Regions from separate parts of the Arthrobacter sp. zg-Y1219 genome, predicted to be linked through region 1. Evidence: predicted binding sites of a transcription regulator. Region 1 holds the regulator's gene; the other holds the start of a gene.
The links. The regulator Rex, encoded in region 1, represses fermentation and respiration genes when NADH is low (regulators of the CRP and FNR family bind a similar motif). The targets are predictions, from matches to a motif close to CTTGTGAANNNNTTCACAAG.
Positions count from the first base shown of each region.

Region 2: QNO00_RS14740 (queuosine precursor transporter) is a predicted target of Rex. The motif match lies at 5,720-5,739, and genes of this name have one in related genera.

Region 1 is NZ_JASKLY010000010.1:62,648-69,899, forward strand. It holds gene QNO00_RS06615 (YceI family protein) at 96-638, shown strand; gene QNO00_RS06620 (hypothetical protein) at 945-1,814, shown strand; gene QNO00_RS06625 (hypothetical protein) at 2,190-3,386, shown strand; gene QNO00_RS06630 (redox-sensing transcriptional repressor Rex) at 3,395-4,105, opposite strand; gene QNO00_RS06635 (glutaredoxin family protein) at 4,238-4,492, opposite strand; gene QNO00_RS06640 (HAD family hydrolase) at 4,581-5,393, shown strand; gene QNO00_RS06645 (30S ribosomal protein bS22) at 5,476-5,574, opposite strand; gene QNO00_RS06650 (helix-turn-helix domain-containing protein) at 5,722-5,934, opposite strand; gene gdhA (NADP-specific glutamate dehydrogenase) at 6,129-7,252, opposite strand, start outside.
Region 2 is NZ_JASKLY010000019.1:79,992-87,243, forward strand. It holds gene QNO00_RS14715 (YdeI/OmpD-associated family protein) at 16-720, opposite strand; gene QNO00_RS14720 (NUDIX hydrolase family protein) at 836-1,375, shown strand; gene QNO00_RS14725 (DUF6707 family protein) at 1,436-2,308, shown strand; gene QNO00_RS14730 (FUSC family protein) at 2,305-3,390, opposite strand; gene tgt (tRNA guanosine(34) transglycosylase Tgt) at 3,578-4,852, shown strand; gene QNO00_RS14740 (queuosine precursor transporter) at 4,849-5,589, opposite strand; gene QNO00_RS14745 (TetR/AcrR family transcriptional regulator) at 5,800-6,483, shown strand; gene QNO00_RS14750 (hypothetical protein) at 6,476-6,940, shown strand; gene thiD (bifunctional hydroxymethylpyrimidine kinase/phosphomethylpyrimidine kinase) at 7,035-7,252, shown strand, end outside.

The sequences.
Region 1 (7,252 bases):
CTTGAAGCTTGAACGAATCCGTGCAACAGTAGATGCAAATGCATGAACATGCACCGGGGATCCGCCCCGGCACCCACCAGCAACAGGAGAACAGCATGACCCCCAACGGGCTCACCACCGGTACGTGGAACCTCGATGCCTCGCACAGCGAGATCGGTTTCGCCGTCCGTCACGCCGGCATCAGCAAGGTGCGCGGAAGCTTTGACAAGGTCACGGCCGTGATGGAAATCGGTTCCTCCATCGAAGAGTCGACCATCAACGCCGTCATCGACGCCGCGTCGTTCAACTCGAATGACGCCAACCGCGATGCCCACGTCAAGGGCGCCGACTTCTTCGACGTCGAGCAGTTCCCCGAACTGACGTTCGCCGTCACCGGCATCGAAGGCTCCGGTGAAACCTACAAGGTTGCCGGGGACCTGACGATCAAGGGCACCACCCTTCCGGTCATCCTGGACACGGAGTTCAACGGCGTGGCTGTGGACCCCTTCGGCGCCACCCGCGCCGGATTCTCCGGCACCACCGTCATCAGCCGCAAGGACTTTGGCCTGACCTGGAATGCCGCACTGGAAACCGGCGGCGTCCTGGTCGGCGACAAGGTGACCATCAGCGTCGACGCGGCGTTTGTGGCGGCAGCCTGAGCCTGCCTCCGCGCACGGCCTGAACAGGCCACCTCAAAGGACATTCCGGCCACCGGCCGGGGTGTCCTTTGCCGTTTCCCCAAACCGCGTGTCCGCGATCGGCCGAGCCCCGGCGACGGACGGCGCACGCCGCGATAGGCTGGAGAAATCCGGTTGTGGTTTCCCGGCCGAGATCCGGGGCTTCGGCCGACCGGAATCTCGCGGTGCCTGACCGCACCCGACACCCAGGACCCAGACACCGCTGGAACGGAAGGACCCTCACATCCGACCAAAGCAGCGTCTGCACCAACTAGCAAGTAGGCGGCAATGAGCACACCTCCGAATAGTCCGGACCCCCGAGACCCGAACCGTCCCCGAGATTCCAACACTGCCGCCGACGAGCCGAAGTACGGCCAGCGGCTCCCCCAGACTCCCCAGCCGGGGCAGCCGGGGCACGGCCAGGGACAGTACGGCCAGGGACAGCCCGGCCAGGGACAGCCCGGCCAGCCCGGCCAGGGCCAGGGCGACCAGCCCTACACCCCGTACGGGCAGCCGGGGATGCCGAATGCCGCCGGGCAGCAGACTCCCACCTCCGGGCAGCCTTACGGACAGCAGCCGTATGGACAGAACCCCTACGGGCAGCCGCAGAGCCCGTACGGCTATCAGTCGGCGCAGCCCTCCGGGTATGGGTATCCGGGTCCCGGACAGGCCCCGGGCAGCAAAGGGGCACCACCCCGCGAGGTCATGACCGGATTCTGGCTGATCCTGGCCGCCGGGATCCTGACCCTCATCTACATGATCGCCTCGTCGCTTTCCATCTCGGCGGCAGATATTTTCAGCACGGTGTCCCCCGAGGACCGGCAGGTGTTTGAAGACGCCGGCATGACGGAAGAGACGGTGCGGAGTTTTGCCGCCACCACCGGGATCGTCATATCCCTGATCGTCCTGGGCATCTACGTCCTGATCGCTTTCCTGATCCGCAGCGGCAAGAACTGGGCGCGGATCATCGGAACGGTCTTTGCCGCGCTGTCCGTCGTCGGCGTGCTGCTCTCCCTGGTGACCGGTCTGGCGTTCTCCTCCCCCATCGAGCTGATCTCGCTGCTCGGTTCGCTTGCCGGCATCGCCGGCATCGTCATGCTCTACCGCCCGCAGGCGCAGCCGTACTTCCAGTCGCGGCCGCGGTTCGGCCCCTACTAAGCGGTACACCTCAGCTGCCGATCAACGGCACAGTTCAACGGCGAAAAGGGTCGGTCCGGAAAACGGGCCGGCCCTTTTTGTCACCTGCGCAGGCTTCAACCGTCCTCTTCTGGTCACACCGCAGGGGAAGCGCTGTAGCGTTTGATCACCCGCTGGGATGGCAGCTCAAACCCGGCGCGGAGCGTATCCCTTTTCCCGAAGGCGGCACCGAGGATGAGTCCACTTCACGCTTCCCCAAATCCACTGCGGCGCCGTGTGCAGGTGCTCGGCAAAAAGGCCCGCGGCGCCCTCGGCTCCCGGATTCGGTCCCTCCGCCGGCGGCGGCGCGCAACCACTTGGCCGACAGTGGCCGTGATCCCGCCAAGGGTGGAACCAGTGACGACGGCGGCAGAACCGGCGGTGGCGACCCTGACGGCGGAACCGGACGGGGCAGAATCGGCGGTGGCAGAACCGGCGGTGGCAACCCTGACGGCGGAACCGGAAGGGGCAGAATCGGCGGAGGCTGAAACGGCGGTGGCAACCCTGACGGCGGAACCGGAACCTGAAACGGCGGAGGCAGAACCGGCGATCGAAACGACGGCCGAGATCCTGATAGCCGAACCGATGATCGAGGAAACTCCGGCGGACCCGGACCCGGCCCCCGGGACGGCGGTGGCAACAACCCTGACGGCGGACCCGGAACCGGAGCCCGAGACGGCGGTGCCAACCCTGGTCTCGGAACCGGACCCGGAGCCCGATACGGCGGCGCCAACCCTGACGGTGGACCGAGAGCCAGAAACGACCCCCCTGACGGCTGATGAACCGGCGACGGCCACGGCGGTGCCGACCCTGACGGCAGAGCCGGCCCTCGAGACAACGCCGTCGGACCCGGGCCTGGGCCCGGAGCCCCGAACGGCGGTGGCGACCCTGACGGCGGAACCGGAAACGGACCCGGCCACACACTCCGGGACACCACCGGACGCACCACCCATCACCGCACCTGAAACCCCGCAGATGCCTCCCGGCGAAGAGGCGGCTGCACTCCCCCTGTCCGGCCGAATCCCGTTTGGCCGCACGGCGGGCGGCGTTTCAGTGCCCGCACCGCCCGCAGCCACTCCACGGCCGGCGGTGCCGGCACGGATTCCCTACCGGGAGTGGAAGGGCCGACGTCCGCGGGCAGTGGGACTGTCTTTTGCCGCCATCGTGATGGCCGGCATCATCAGTCTCGGCGGAGGCATAGCGGCGAGCCGCGCCCCGGTCACGGAACCTCCGGCCTATGCCGGCCTGCTCGAGATATTCGGCGTCGACGCCGCAGAATATGTAACCACCATCCAGACGGTCACACTCGCCACGGCCCTGGTGGTCTTCGGTCTCTATCTGCTCGTCGCCGTCCTGATACGGGAGGGCCGGAACTGGGCGCGCATCGGCGCCTCGGTCTTGGCTCCCATGGCACTGGTAGCGACCATGCAGGCCGCGGCCGTGTTGCAGGTGTTTGCCGTGCTGGTGGCAATCGCGGGACTGTCGCTGCTCTATCTGGACGAATGCAACAGGTACTTTCGACCCCGGCGCAGCCGGTACTTGAGTATGCGCTGACGGCGAGGCTAGGTGGCCAGCCGGGACCGGGCTTCGGACGCGATGTCCGAGACTTGGGCCCGCTGTGCGTGATAGGCCAAAATCTGCAATTCGGTGGCCATGTCCACCTTGCGCACCTGAACGTGGTCCGGAACCTGCAGCACCACTGGCGCGAAGCTCAGAATACTGGTGATGCCGCACGCGACCAGCCGGTCGCAGAGGTTCTGGGCCACGTCGGCGGGGACGGATAGGACGGCCATGTTGGCCTTGGCACGGTCCAGGACGCTTTCCATGACGTCGACGGAACTGACGCGCAGCCAGCCGACTTCCTGTCCGATCACCAGCTGGTCGGCGTCGAACAGGGCAACCACCTCAAATCCGCGCGACCCGAATCCCGGATACCCGGCAAGGGCCCTGCCCAGGTTTCCGGCACCGACGATCGCCACCCGCCAGTTCCGGGTCAGGCCCAGGGCGGCCGCAATCTGCTCGCTGAGGTAGGACACGTCATAGCCCACGCCGCGGGTGCCGTAGGAACCCAGATAGGAAAGGTCCTTGCGGAGCTTGGGGGAATTAACCCCCGCCGCTTCCGCCAGCTCATCCGATGAGACCCGCTCAATGCCCTCGCCCAGCATGCTGCTCAGCGCCCGCAGGTAGATCGTCAGGCGGGCCAGCGACGCAGGCGGAATATGCCGGGCGGTAACTGCACCGGCCGGTCGGCCTGGTTCCTCGGAGATGCTCACATGTCCCTATCATTTGTTGGGTACTCCCGCGGCGGGCGCGAGCCTGTGCCGCACCTGATGCTGCCCGGTACGCCAGGTCTACCCGGTTTTCCCACTCTAAGCCCGAGGCAGGGCGGGACAAAGCCCCGGATCCTAGGCTCCCAGGAGCCGGCGGATCCGAGCCTCATCAAGCTGCCAGAAATCACGCTGGACCCCGTCGATCAGGAGCACCGGTATCTCCTCCCCAAACCGGGACGTCAGTCCCGCATCGCCTTCAATGGACTGTTCGCGCCAGCTGATGGCGAGGTCAGCACGAATCCGTTCCAGAACCGCACGGGCCGCTTCGCACAGGTGGCAGCCCGGCCGGGTGAGCAGGAGGAGATCTGGGGACGTGTCCGAGGAGGTCATACTTCTAAAATAGCCGCCCGGTCCAGTACCTGCGTTCCGCCGAACGGGCGACCGTGACCCCGGCGACTTAATGCGTAGACTCAGGGGTATGCCCCGAACCACCGCAGTACGAGCCGCCGAGCCTCCGGCAGCGGCGGTCAAACCTGGCGAGGCTGCGTTCTTTGATGTGGACAACACCCTGATGCGGGGAGCCAGCCTGTTCCATGTGGGCCGCAAGATGTACCAGCGCAAGGTTTTCACGCTTCGGGAGGCGTTTGGCTTCGCCCGCAAGCAGGCACGGTTCATGCTGCAGGGCGAGAACCTCAAGGACGTGCACTCGGTGCGCGACGCCGCCCTGACTTTGGCCACGGGCCTCGCCGCGGCAGATATCAGGGTCCTCGGCGAAGAAGTCTACGACGAGATGATCGAATCCAAGATCTGGCCGGGAACCCGGGCGCTGACCGAGCAGCACATGAAATCCGGCCGTCCCGTCTGGCTGGTCACCGGCACGCCCGTTGAGGTGGCTTCAGTGATCGCGGACCGGCTGCACCTGACGGGCGCCCTGGGAACTGTGAGCGAAATCGACGACGGGCTTTACACGGGCCGTTTGGTGGGCGAATTCCTGCACGGCCCGGCCAAGGCCGAAGGCGTCAAGGTCCTGGCGGAAAAAGAAGGCCTCGACCTGGGCCGCTGCTGGGCCTACAGCGATTCCTACAACGACGTGCCCCTGCTCAGCATTGTCGGGCACCCGGTGGCCATCAACCCGGACTCCCGGCTGCGCCGGCATGCGCGGGACCGCAATTGGCCCATCTATGACTTCCGCTCGGGACGCCGGGCCGCCACCCTGGGCTTGAAGAGCGCCACCGTGGCCGGGGGCGCCTACGGGCTGTGGCGGGGCTTCTCCTGGGTCAGGTCCCGCTAGCGCCGGGAAGGCGCCCGCGCGTTTAAACAACAAACCCGCCGGCTCCGAAGTGCACGGCGGGTTTGTCCAGGAAAGATCCTGGTTACTTCTTGTTGCGACGCTGGTGGCGGGTCTTGCGAAGCAGCTTACGATGCTTCTTCTTGGCCATACGCTTGCGGCGCTTCTTGATTACTGAACCCACAGAGTCCTCACAAACTTGAAATAGTCAGACGCCGGCTCCAACGCTTCGGCACCGTTGGCACCCGCGCGTCGACACCGGCAGATAGTTGCCACGATGTAAAACGTTCTTTAACAGGGTACCGCCTCGCCGCGGTATCCAGTGACAGCGCTACGCAGTGTCCGAGCGACGGTCAATCACGGCGTTTTTCAGCACCTGCTGGACCGCTGATTCGGGCACACGGTAGGAGCGCCCGAAACGGACAGCGGGCAGCTCGCCCGAATGCACCAGCCGGTACACGGTCATCTTGGACACACGCATGACATCCGCGACCTCTGACACGGTCAGAAACCGTACGTCCGAGAAATTGCCCTCGTCTGCCATTTGCCTTGAGTTCCTTTGCTGATGTGCAACAACCGGCTGCAATGCAGCGTCAATCCGAAGACGCGGGTGCCTGCTGGGGACTGCCACTGGGTTTAACCGTCCGGTCTTCCACTCTAGTGTCTGAGGTCACCATAGTGGAAGTTCACCCGCCATCTTCAGCTGTCGACCGACCGCTTCCGCCGGGGTGCGGCGGGTTAGATTACGCCTTGGGCGAGCATGGCGTCGGCCACCCGCACGAAGCCGTTGATGTTCGCCCCCACCACGTAGTTGCCGGGAGAACCGTATTCCTCGGCCGTTCGGGCGCAGTTGTCATGGATGTTGACCATGATTTCCGTCAGCCGGCGCTCGGTGTGTTCAAAGCTCCACGAATCGCGGCTGGCATTCTGCTGCATTTCCAGCGCCGAAGTAGCCACTCCGCCCGCGTTTGCAGCCTTCCCGGGCCCGAAGAGCACATTGGCTTCCTGGAAGGCTTCAATGGCCTTCGGCGTGCAGGGCATGTTGGCCCCTTCGGCAACCGCGACAACCCCGGACTTGATCAGGGAGCGGGCGTCGCCGTCGTCGAGCTCGTTCTGGGTGGCGCACGGAAGCGCCACCGCCGCGCCGGCGTCCCAGATGGAGCCGCCGGGCACGTAGGTCGCTGAGCTGCCGCGGCGCTTGGCGTAGTCGGTCATGCGTCCGCGCTCGACCTCCTTGACCTCCCGCAGCAGCGCAACATCGATGCCCGTCTCGTCCACCACGTAGCCCTGCGAGTCCGAGCAGGCCACCACATTGGCGCCGAGCGCCTGGGCCTTGGCGATCGCATTGATCGCCACGTTGCCCGAGCCGGAGACGATGACCCGCTGCCCCTCCAGGCTCAGGTTCCGGGTCTTGAGCATTTCCTCCACAAAGAGCACAACGCCGTAACCGGTGGCCTCGGGACGAACGAGGGAACCGCCCCAGCTGACGCCCTTGCCGGTCAGCACGCCGGATTCGTAGCGGTTGGTGATCCGCTTGTACTGGCCGAACAGATAGCCGATCTCGCGGCCGCCCACGCCGATGTCGCCGGCCGGGACGTCGGTGTATTCACCGATGTGGCGGTAGAGCTCGGTCATGAAGGACTGGCAGAAACGCATCACTTCGGCGTCGGACTTGCCGCGCGGGTCGAAGTCGGATCCGCCCTTGCCGCCGCCGATCGGCATGCCGGTCAGCGCGTTCTTGAAGATCTGCTCAAAGCCCAGGAACTTGACGATCCCCAGGTACACGGAGGGATGGAACCGCAGGCCGCCCTTGTAGGGGCCGAGGGCCGAGTTGAACTCGACGCGGAAGCCGCGGTTAATCT
Region 2 (7,252 bases), on a different contig from region 1:
GCAAGGGCCGGCCTGTCAGGGAGCCCTGCGCTGCGGATAAGGGGATTTGCCCTCCGCCAGCATCCGGACCAGTGACGCGATTTTGCGCTCCCGGGTGGCAGGGGTTTTGACTGCGTTCATCCGAAAGAACAGGGCATACCGGTTTTGGGAAGTCAGGACCTCATACATGGCCTGCGCCGCGGGCACCTCGGCGATCGCGGCCAGCAGGTCCTCGGGAACCTCAGCGGCAGCCGATCCTGCGTAGGCCGTCTCCCACCGCCCGTTGGCTTTCGCCTGCTCGACGGCGGCACGGCCGGCCGGGTGCATCTTGCCTGCTTCTTCCAGCCGTTCCACGAATCCGACATTTCGCCGGCTCCAGATGCTGCGCGGCCGCCGCGGGGTGAACCGCTGGAAGTAGCTTTCCTCGTCGCGCCGATTGGCCTGCCCGTCTATCCAGCCGAAGCACAGGGCCTCCTGCAGGGCTCCGTCATAGGACAGCGCGGTGAGGCTTCCGCCCTTGCGACCCAGGACCAGCTGCACCCCCGGGGAGTCCGCATGGTGGGTCTCCAGCCAGCTGCGCCACGCTTCGGCGTGCGGCAGCAGCAGCTCGGGCAGCGGTGCCTTGGGCTGCTTGGGCTGCGTCGGTTGCTTGGCCTGCCGGGGCGGCGTCGGCTGCTTGGCCTGCTTGGCCTGCTTGGCCGCCGGGCCGGACGCCGTCGGCTCCTTCTGCGAGCTGCTCATGTGCACGAGGTTAAGCCCGAGGCACGCACTGCTGAAAGGGTCCGCCAGTTCAGCCGAGGGCCAAAGCGCCGCGCGTCGGCTCAGTGCCCCCGCCGGATTGCGATAGAACACTGCTATGAGTGTTCGTACCCCTGATCCTTATCCCGGCTGGCTTTCCGAAGAAGACCTGTATGAGGCGAGGCAGCGTCTTCCCATGGTCTATGTGGAGGCCGTGCCGGTCCGCTGCGATCCCCTGGGCTACGTCACCGAGGTCGGCCTGCTTCTGCAGGCGACCGACGAGGGCAAGATGGTCAGGACCTTTGTTTCGGGCCGTGTCATGTACCGGGAAACCATCCGCGCGGCCCTGCTGCGGCACCTCGAAAAGGATCTGGGGCCGATGGCCTTCCCCCAGCTGCCGCCGGCCCTGACGCCGTTTGCCGTGGCCGAGTATTTCCCCTCGCCCTCGCAGTCCGGGCTGACCGATGAGCGCCAGCACGCCGTCGCACTGGCCTACCTCATTCCCGTCACGGGTGAATGCGAACCCCGCCAGGACGCCCTGGAGCTGTCCTGGCTGACGCCCGAAGAGGCTCTGAGTCCGGAGATCTACGCCGAATTTGCCGGCGGCCGCGGGGACCTGCTGCGGCAGGCCCTGGCCTCGGCCAGCTGGGGACGCTGAGCGCGCGTTACCGCTTCTTTATATACTGGGGGCCGATTGCCCGACGCGAAGGAACCTGCCATGACCGAGAGCCAACCGGAATCTTACACATTCCGGGTCAATGCCGAGCTGCTTGCGCCCGGACAAATCCCGGTGCATGAAAGCACCTCGCTGGCTCCGGTCCGGGACAGCTCGGTGGAGAACGACGACTTCGGCGCACCCGCGCTCGTCCAGCTCGTCCTCGAGGACGGAATGAAACTCCGCCTTGCCCACGGATCCTCCGTGCGGGTCCGGGCTCCTGCCCCCTCGGGGTCCCCGGCCGATGCCGTGCGCGTGGTGCCGGCGGACGAGGAGAACTATGCCGCCGTCGTCAGCGGCGCAGCTGCGGCGCATCCGGAGGACCACCACGTCCAGGAACTGGCCGCCCGGCTGGGCCGCGGCCTGAACGTGAAGTCCGGAAGCAACCTGCGGGATGTCCGGGATCTGGCGCACACGCTGTACGTGGACCTGGATGACTCCGAAAATGCCCTGCAGGTCTGCAACATCATCACCGGACTTCCGTTCGACGGAAACTTCGGCCGGTGGAACTGGATTCAGAACGCGCTGGCGCTGGCCGCCCACATCACGCACGAGGCCGGAGACGCCGAAACCTCCGCAGCCTATGCGCAGGCTGTCCGGGCCGGCGACGCCGCTGAGAGTGATCCGCTGAAGGCCAAGCTCGCAGCGGAGCTGCTGCAGCGCCAGTTGAATGAACCCAACCTGTACGACCGCGAAATCCACCGTTCGGCGGAGGCCGGTGACGGGCACAGCGAACGCGACTGGCGCGTGCTGCGGCTCGATGCCCTGCTGTACCTGCGGGCGCACGGCGGATCCCAGACGCTTTCGGAAAGCGAGCTGGAACGGCGGATCCGCAACGAACTGATCGCCGTGCGGGGCCTGAACCTGGATCTTTAGGAACGCCGGGCGCCGGGGTCCCGGACCCCGGCCGGCGCGGCAACGGACCGGGCTGCCGCCAGTCGGCGCCGGCCGAGACGCCGGTTGTGCACGTGGATGACCAGCACCATGGCCATGCCCACGGCTGCCCCGATGACTGTTTCCACGGCGCGGTCCTGAATCAGCAGCACCGCGTTGCTCGGGTGCGCCAGTTCGGTGCTGACCAGCGCCAGCGGAGTGATGACCACCTGCGCCAGGGCGTACTGGCGGGCAACGAGCAATTCCGCGCCGAACTGCAGCAGCGCGATGACCACCACCATCTGCCAGGGTTCAAGCCCCGGCAGCAGGATCAGCGCGGTCAACAGCAGACCGGCGAAGGTGCCCAGGATCCGGTGCAGCCCGCGGTACATGCGGTTGCGCACCGTCAGCCCCACCAACGGCACGGTGGCCGCGACCATGGCCCAGTAGTTGTGGCCGATGCCCATGGCCGTGGCGATCGAGCCGGCAACGGCGGCGACAACGGCGTACTGCCCGGCGTCGGCGTAGATGGCCCGGCGCTGGAGCCAGGTGAAACGCGGCCGGTTCGGCTTCACCCAGGGCGTGCGGTACGCAGGCCGGAGCCAGCCGGAGAGCCCCAGCAGAAGCGAGAAGGCCACCGTTGCGCCAGCGGCCAGCAACGCCTGCCACAGCGGCGGCTGGCCCGGAACGGAGGAGATCGCAGCATAGGCAAAAATGTGGAACAGCGACCCCGCCGGACGAAGCCGCCAGAAGCCGGTGGCCAGGGTTCCCAGCCCGGCCACGGCAGTGGTTCCCAGGACGATCTCCCACGGGCCGGGATCCAGCCGGGAGGTCAGGGCGCCTGCAGTGATCACTGCCAGCATCAGGGCCGCGGCGCGCAGCTGGTGGCCGAAACGCTGGCGGTGCGGTTCGTTCCGCCCGTAGATTCCCGTGAAGGCGCCAAAGGTGGCGAAAATCGCCAGGTCAATCCGGCCGAGGCCCAGCAGCAGGAGCAGGGGCAGGCCCACGCCGAGCCCGCAGCGCACCGCCACTTGGTGGTCGTTGTTCGCGGGGGCGATCCGGAACATGTCGCGCAGGTGACTCACGGGAGGCTCAGCCTTTCACATGCCTTCGAGGCTGGGTGGGTGGGGGCGGCCGAAACCGCACCTTCCACCGTACTCCCGCGGCTAACCGCGTCCGGAAAAACGTGGCGCGCGTCCCAGCGTCCGGCGTCGTTCCGGCCACTGCCGGGCAGCGCACCACCCGCGGCGGCCGGTAAGGCAAAATGGAGGGGTGTCCTCCTCAACATTTTCCTTCGCCCTCGGTAAGCGCCTGCGCGAAACCACTGCCCCTTCCGCTGAGCAGACGCAGGCCAACGGCGGTGAATTCCAGGGCCGCACCGGCACCATCACCACACCGCACGGGGAAATCGCCACACCGGCGTTCATCGCCGTAGGAACCAAGGCGACGGTCAAGGCCGTGCTGCCCGAGTCGATGGCGGATCTGGGCGCGCAGGCGCTGCTCGCCAACGCGTACCACCTGTACCTGCAGCCGGGCCCCGACGTCCTGGACGCCGCCGGCGGGCTGGGCAAGTTCATGAACTGGTCCGGACCCACCTTCACCGATTCCGGCGGCTTCCAGGTCATGAGCCTGGGCGCCGGCTTCAAGAAGGTCATCAACATGAACGCCGACGGCACCACCCACGCCACCGGTGCGGACGACGCCGTGGCGCCGGGCAAGGAGCGCCTCGCGCACATTGACGACGACGGCGTGTGGTTCAAGTCCCACCTCAACGGCGACAAGCACCGCTTCACCCCCGAGGTCTCCATGCAGGTCCAGCACCAGATCGGCGCTGACATCATGTTCGCCTTCGATGAGCTGACCACCCTGATGAACTCGCGCGCCTATCAGGAGATGTCCCTGGAGCGGACGCGCCTGTGGGCGCAGCGCTGCATCGACGAGCACCGCAGGCTCACCGAAGAACGGGTCGGCAAGCCGTACCAGGCACTGTTCGGGGTGCTGCAGGGCGCCCAGTACGAGGACCTGCGCCGGAAGGCCTCCCGCGATTTGGGGGCGATGGACTTTGACGGGTTCGGCATCGGCGGCGCCCTGGAGAAGGAAAACCTCGGCACCATCGTGCGCTGGTGCACGGAGGAGCTGCCCGAGGACAAGCCCCGCCACCTGCTGGGCATCTCGGAACCGGACGACATCTTCACCGCGATCGAAAACGGGGCCGACACCTTCGACTGTGTCTCCCCCACCCGGGTGGCCCGGACCTCGGCGTTCTACACCCCGCACGGACGGTTCAACCTGTCCAACGCCCGCTTCAAGAAGGACTTCACACCGCTGGTGGAGGGCTGCGACTGCTATGCCTGCGCGCACTACACCAAGGCGTACATCCACCACCTGTTCCGGGCCAAGGAAATGGTGGCGTCCACTCTGGTGTCGATCCACAACGAGCGCTTTACGGTGAAACTGGTCGACGACGCCCGGCTGGCCATCGAGGACGGCTCCTTCTTCGATTTCAAGGCCGACACCCTCGGGAAGTACTACAGCACCAAGATCTAGCCGGCAGGCGGCGCGGCGGCGTAAATCGCCGCATAGCTCGGTTCGCGCTTTTTGATGGCCTTGATGACGACTGCCGTGACCGGCACGAAGAGGAACTCGATGAGTGTCTTGTACACGAAGCCGAACAAGACGTAGTTGATGAAGCCGGCTGCGTCGGTTATTCCGATGACCGGCGCGGCCACGGCACAGAAAATCAGCGTGTCGGCGAACTCGCCCACGCCGGTGGAGGCCATCAGCCGGCCAATCAGTGCCCGTTCCCGGAACCGTTCCTTCATCTTGACCAGGACCCAGGAGTTGAGGGTCTGGCCGGCAAGGAAGCCGAGCAGGCTGGCCGCGACGATCTGCCAGACCGGACCCAGCGCCAGTTCCAGGGCCGCCTGTTTGGCTTGCCCGTACTCGTCGTCGAAGCCGGGCAGCGCAATGATGACGGCAAAGCTGATCGCCGCGACGGCGGCCACCGCGAAACCCGTGAAGATGGCGCGCCGCGCTGCCTTGAAGCCGTACACCTCGCTGATGACGTCACCGAGGATGTAGGCCAGGGGAAAGAGGAAGAAGCCGCCGTCGGTCACGATGCTGAAGTCGCCGAAGATCGGCCCCAGCACCACGCCCTTGGTGGCCCCGATATTGGAAATGACGATCACCACGCACATGAGCGTCAAAATGATGTCGTAATGGGAGCTGCCGCGGGCCGCAAAGGACGGAGCGGATGCCGGAGCGATGCCGGTCGGGGTGTGCATGATGGGTCCGTTTCGTAGTGGTTCGCCGGAGCCTTCTCCGGCTGTATTAGCACTGTGCCCGCTGCACCGGGCTGCCCGTGGGGGCCGTCGTCAATTCTGCCACGTTCTGCTCGGCACTCTGCTCCGCACATTTTTGAACGTGTTCAAAAACGTGGTGTACTGGCGGGCGGGCCGGCCACTGCGGGCTGACATCTGAAGAAACAGGGATCGATGATGGCCGCGACGGTCAAGAGCGAACAAACCCGGCGGTTACTGATCGATTCGGCGCTGCTGCTTTTTCGCACCCAGGGTTACGCCAAGACCACCATGCGCAGCATCGCCGAGGCAGCTGACGTCTCGGTAGGCAACGCCTACTACTACTTCCGGTCCAAGGACGAGCTCGTGGCGGAACTGTACCGCTTCCTTCAGGATGAACACCGCAGCCGGGCCCTGCCGCTGCTGCGCGAAGGGCACAACCTGGGCGAGCATCTGCGGCTCATTCTGCTGGCCAATTTGGACATTATGGCTCCGTACCACGACTTTGGCGCCCATTTTCTGCGGACCGCCTTGCCGCCGTCGTCGGCCCTCGAACCCCACGGCCGCCGGGGCTCCGCGGACGCCGGCATCGGCCGCGCGAAATCGGTCGCCCTGTTCCGGCAGGCGGTCACGGCCTCGCGGCCGCAGCCGCCGCTGGCCATCCGGGATGACCTGCCCGAACTCCTGTGGCTGGTGCACATGGGCGTGACGCTGTTCTGGATTTATGACCGCTCGCCCGGACAGCGGCGCTCCCGCCGGCTCGCGCACAATGTCGCCCCGCTGGCCGCAAAGCTCGTCGTCCTCTCCCGCCTTCCCGTGGTCCGCAATATCGTGGAGGATGTAGTCCGCCTATTTCAGGGAGCCAGACGCGATGACTGACAGCGCCGACGACGTCGCACCACCTCCGCTGCTGGCCCCCACCGACTCCCCGCACCCCGAGCCGCGGGTGTTTCCGGGGCCGTTGGCTGCGGCGCTCGGCTATGTCGTTGCCTGCCTTGTGCTGGCATCCATCGCCACCGCCGCGGTGGGCTGGGGAACGGCGCGGGATTTTTGGGGCTATGTCTGGACCGTCGTCGTCGCCGCGTTTTACGCCGCCGGACTGGGGCTTTTCACCGCTCTTCCCGTGGCCGTTGTCCTGGCCTGGTCGCTGCGCCGGGTCCTCAACCAGGGCCTTCACATCCTGGCGTTTTTCTTCGTGCCCACCGTGCTCGCCTGGCTGATCATCGGGCTGAGCGTGCATGCGGTTTTGGTGCCGCTGCTGATGGGTGCGGCCCTCGGCCTCTCGATGGCCGCAGGCCGGGCCGCGATCTGGCGTTTTTCCCGCGCCCGTCCGTGACCGGCCCCCGGTCCATCCGCACCCGCACTTTCCGGGAAACGCGGCAACAGAGCGCCGCTGGCACCGTTGAACGTTTTGGGTGGAAGATGGAGTCATGTCTGCTAACACACACTCCGCCGGGACCGCTGCTCCGGCCATCACCCTGACCATTGCCGGCTCCGAAGCCACCGGCGGTGCCGGCGCACAGGCTGACCTGAAAACGTTCCAGGAGCTTGGAACCTACGGGATCGCCGCCCTGACCTGCATCGTCTCGTTCGATCCGCAGGACAACTGGAACCACCGCTTTGTGCCCGTTGAGGCCCAGGTCATCAG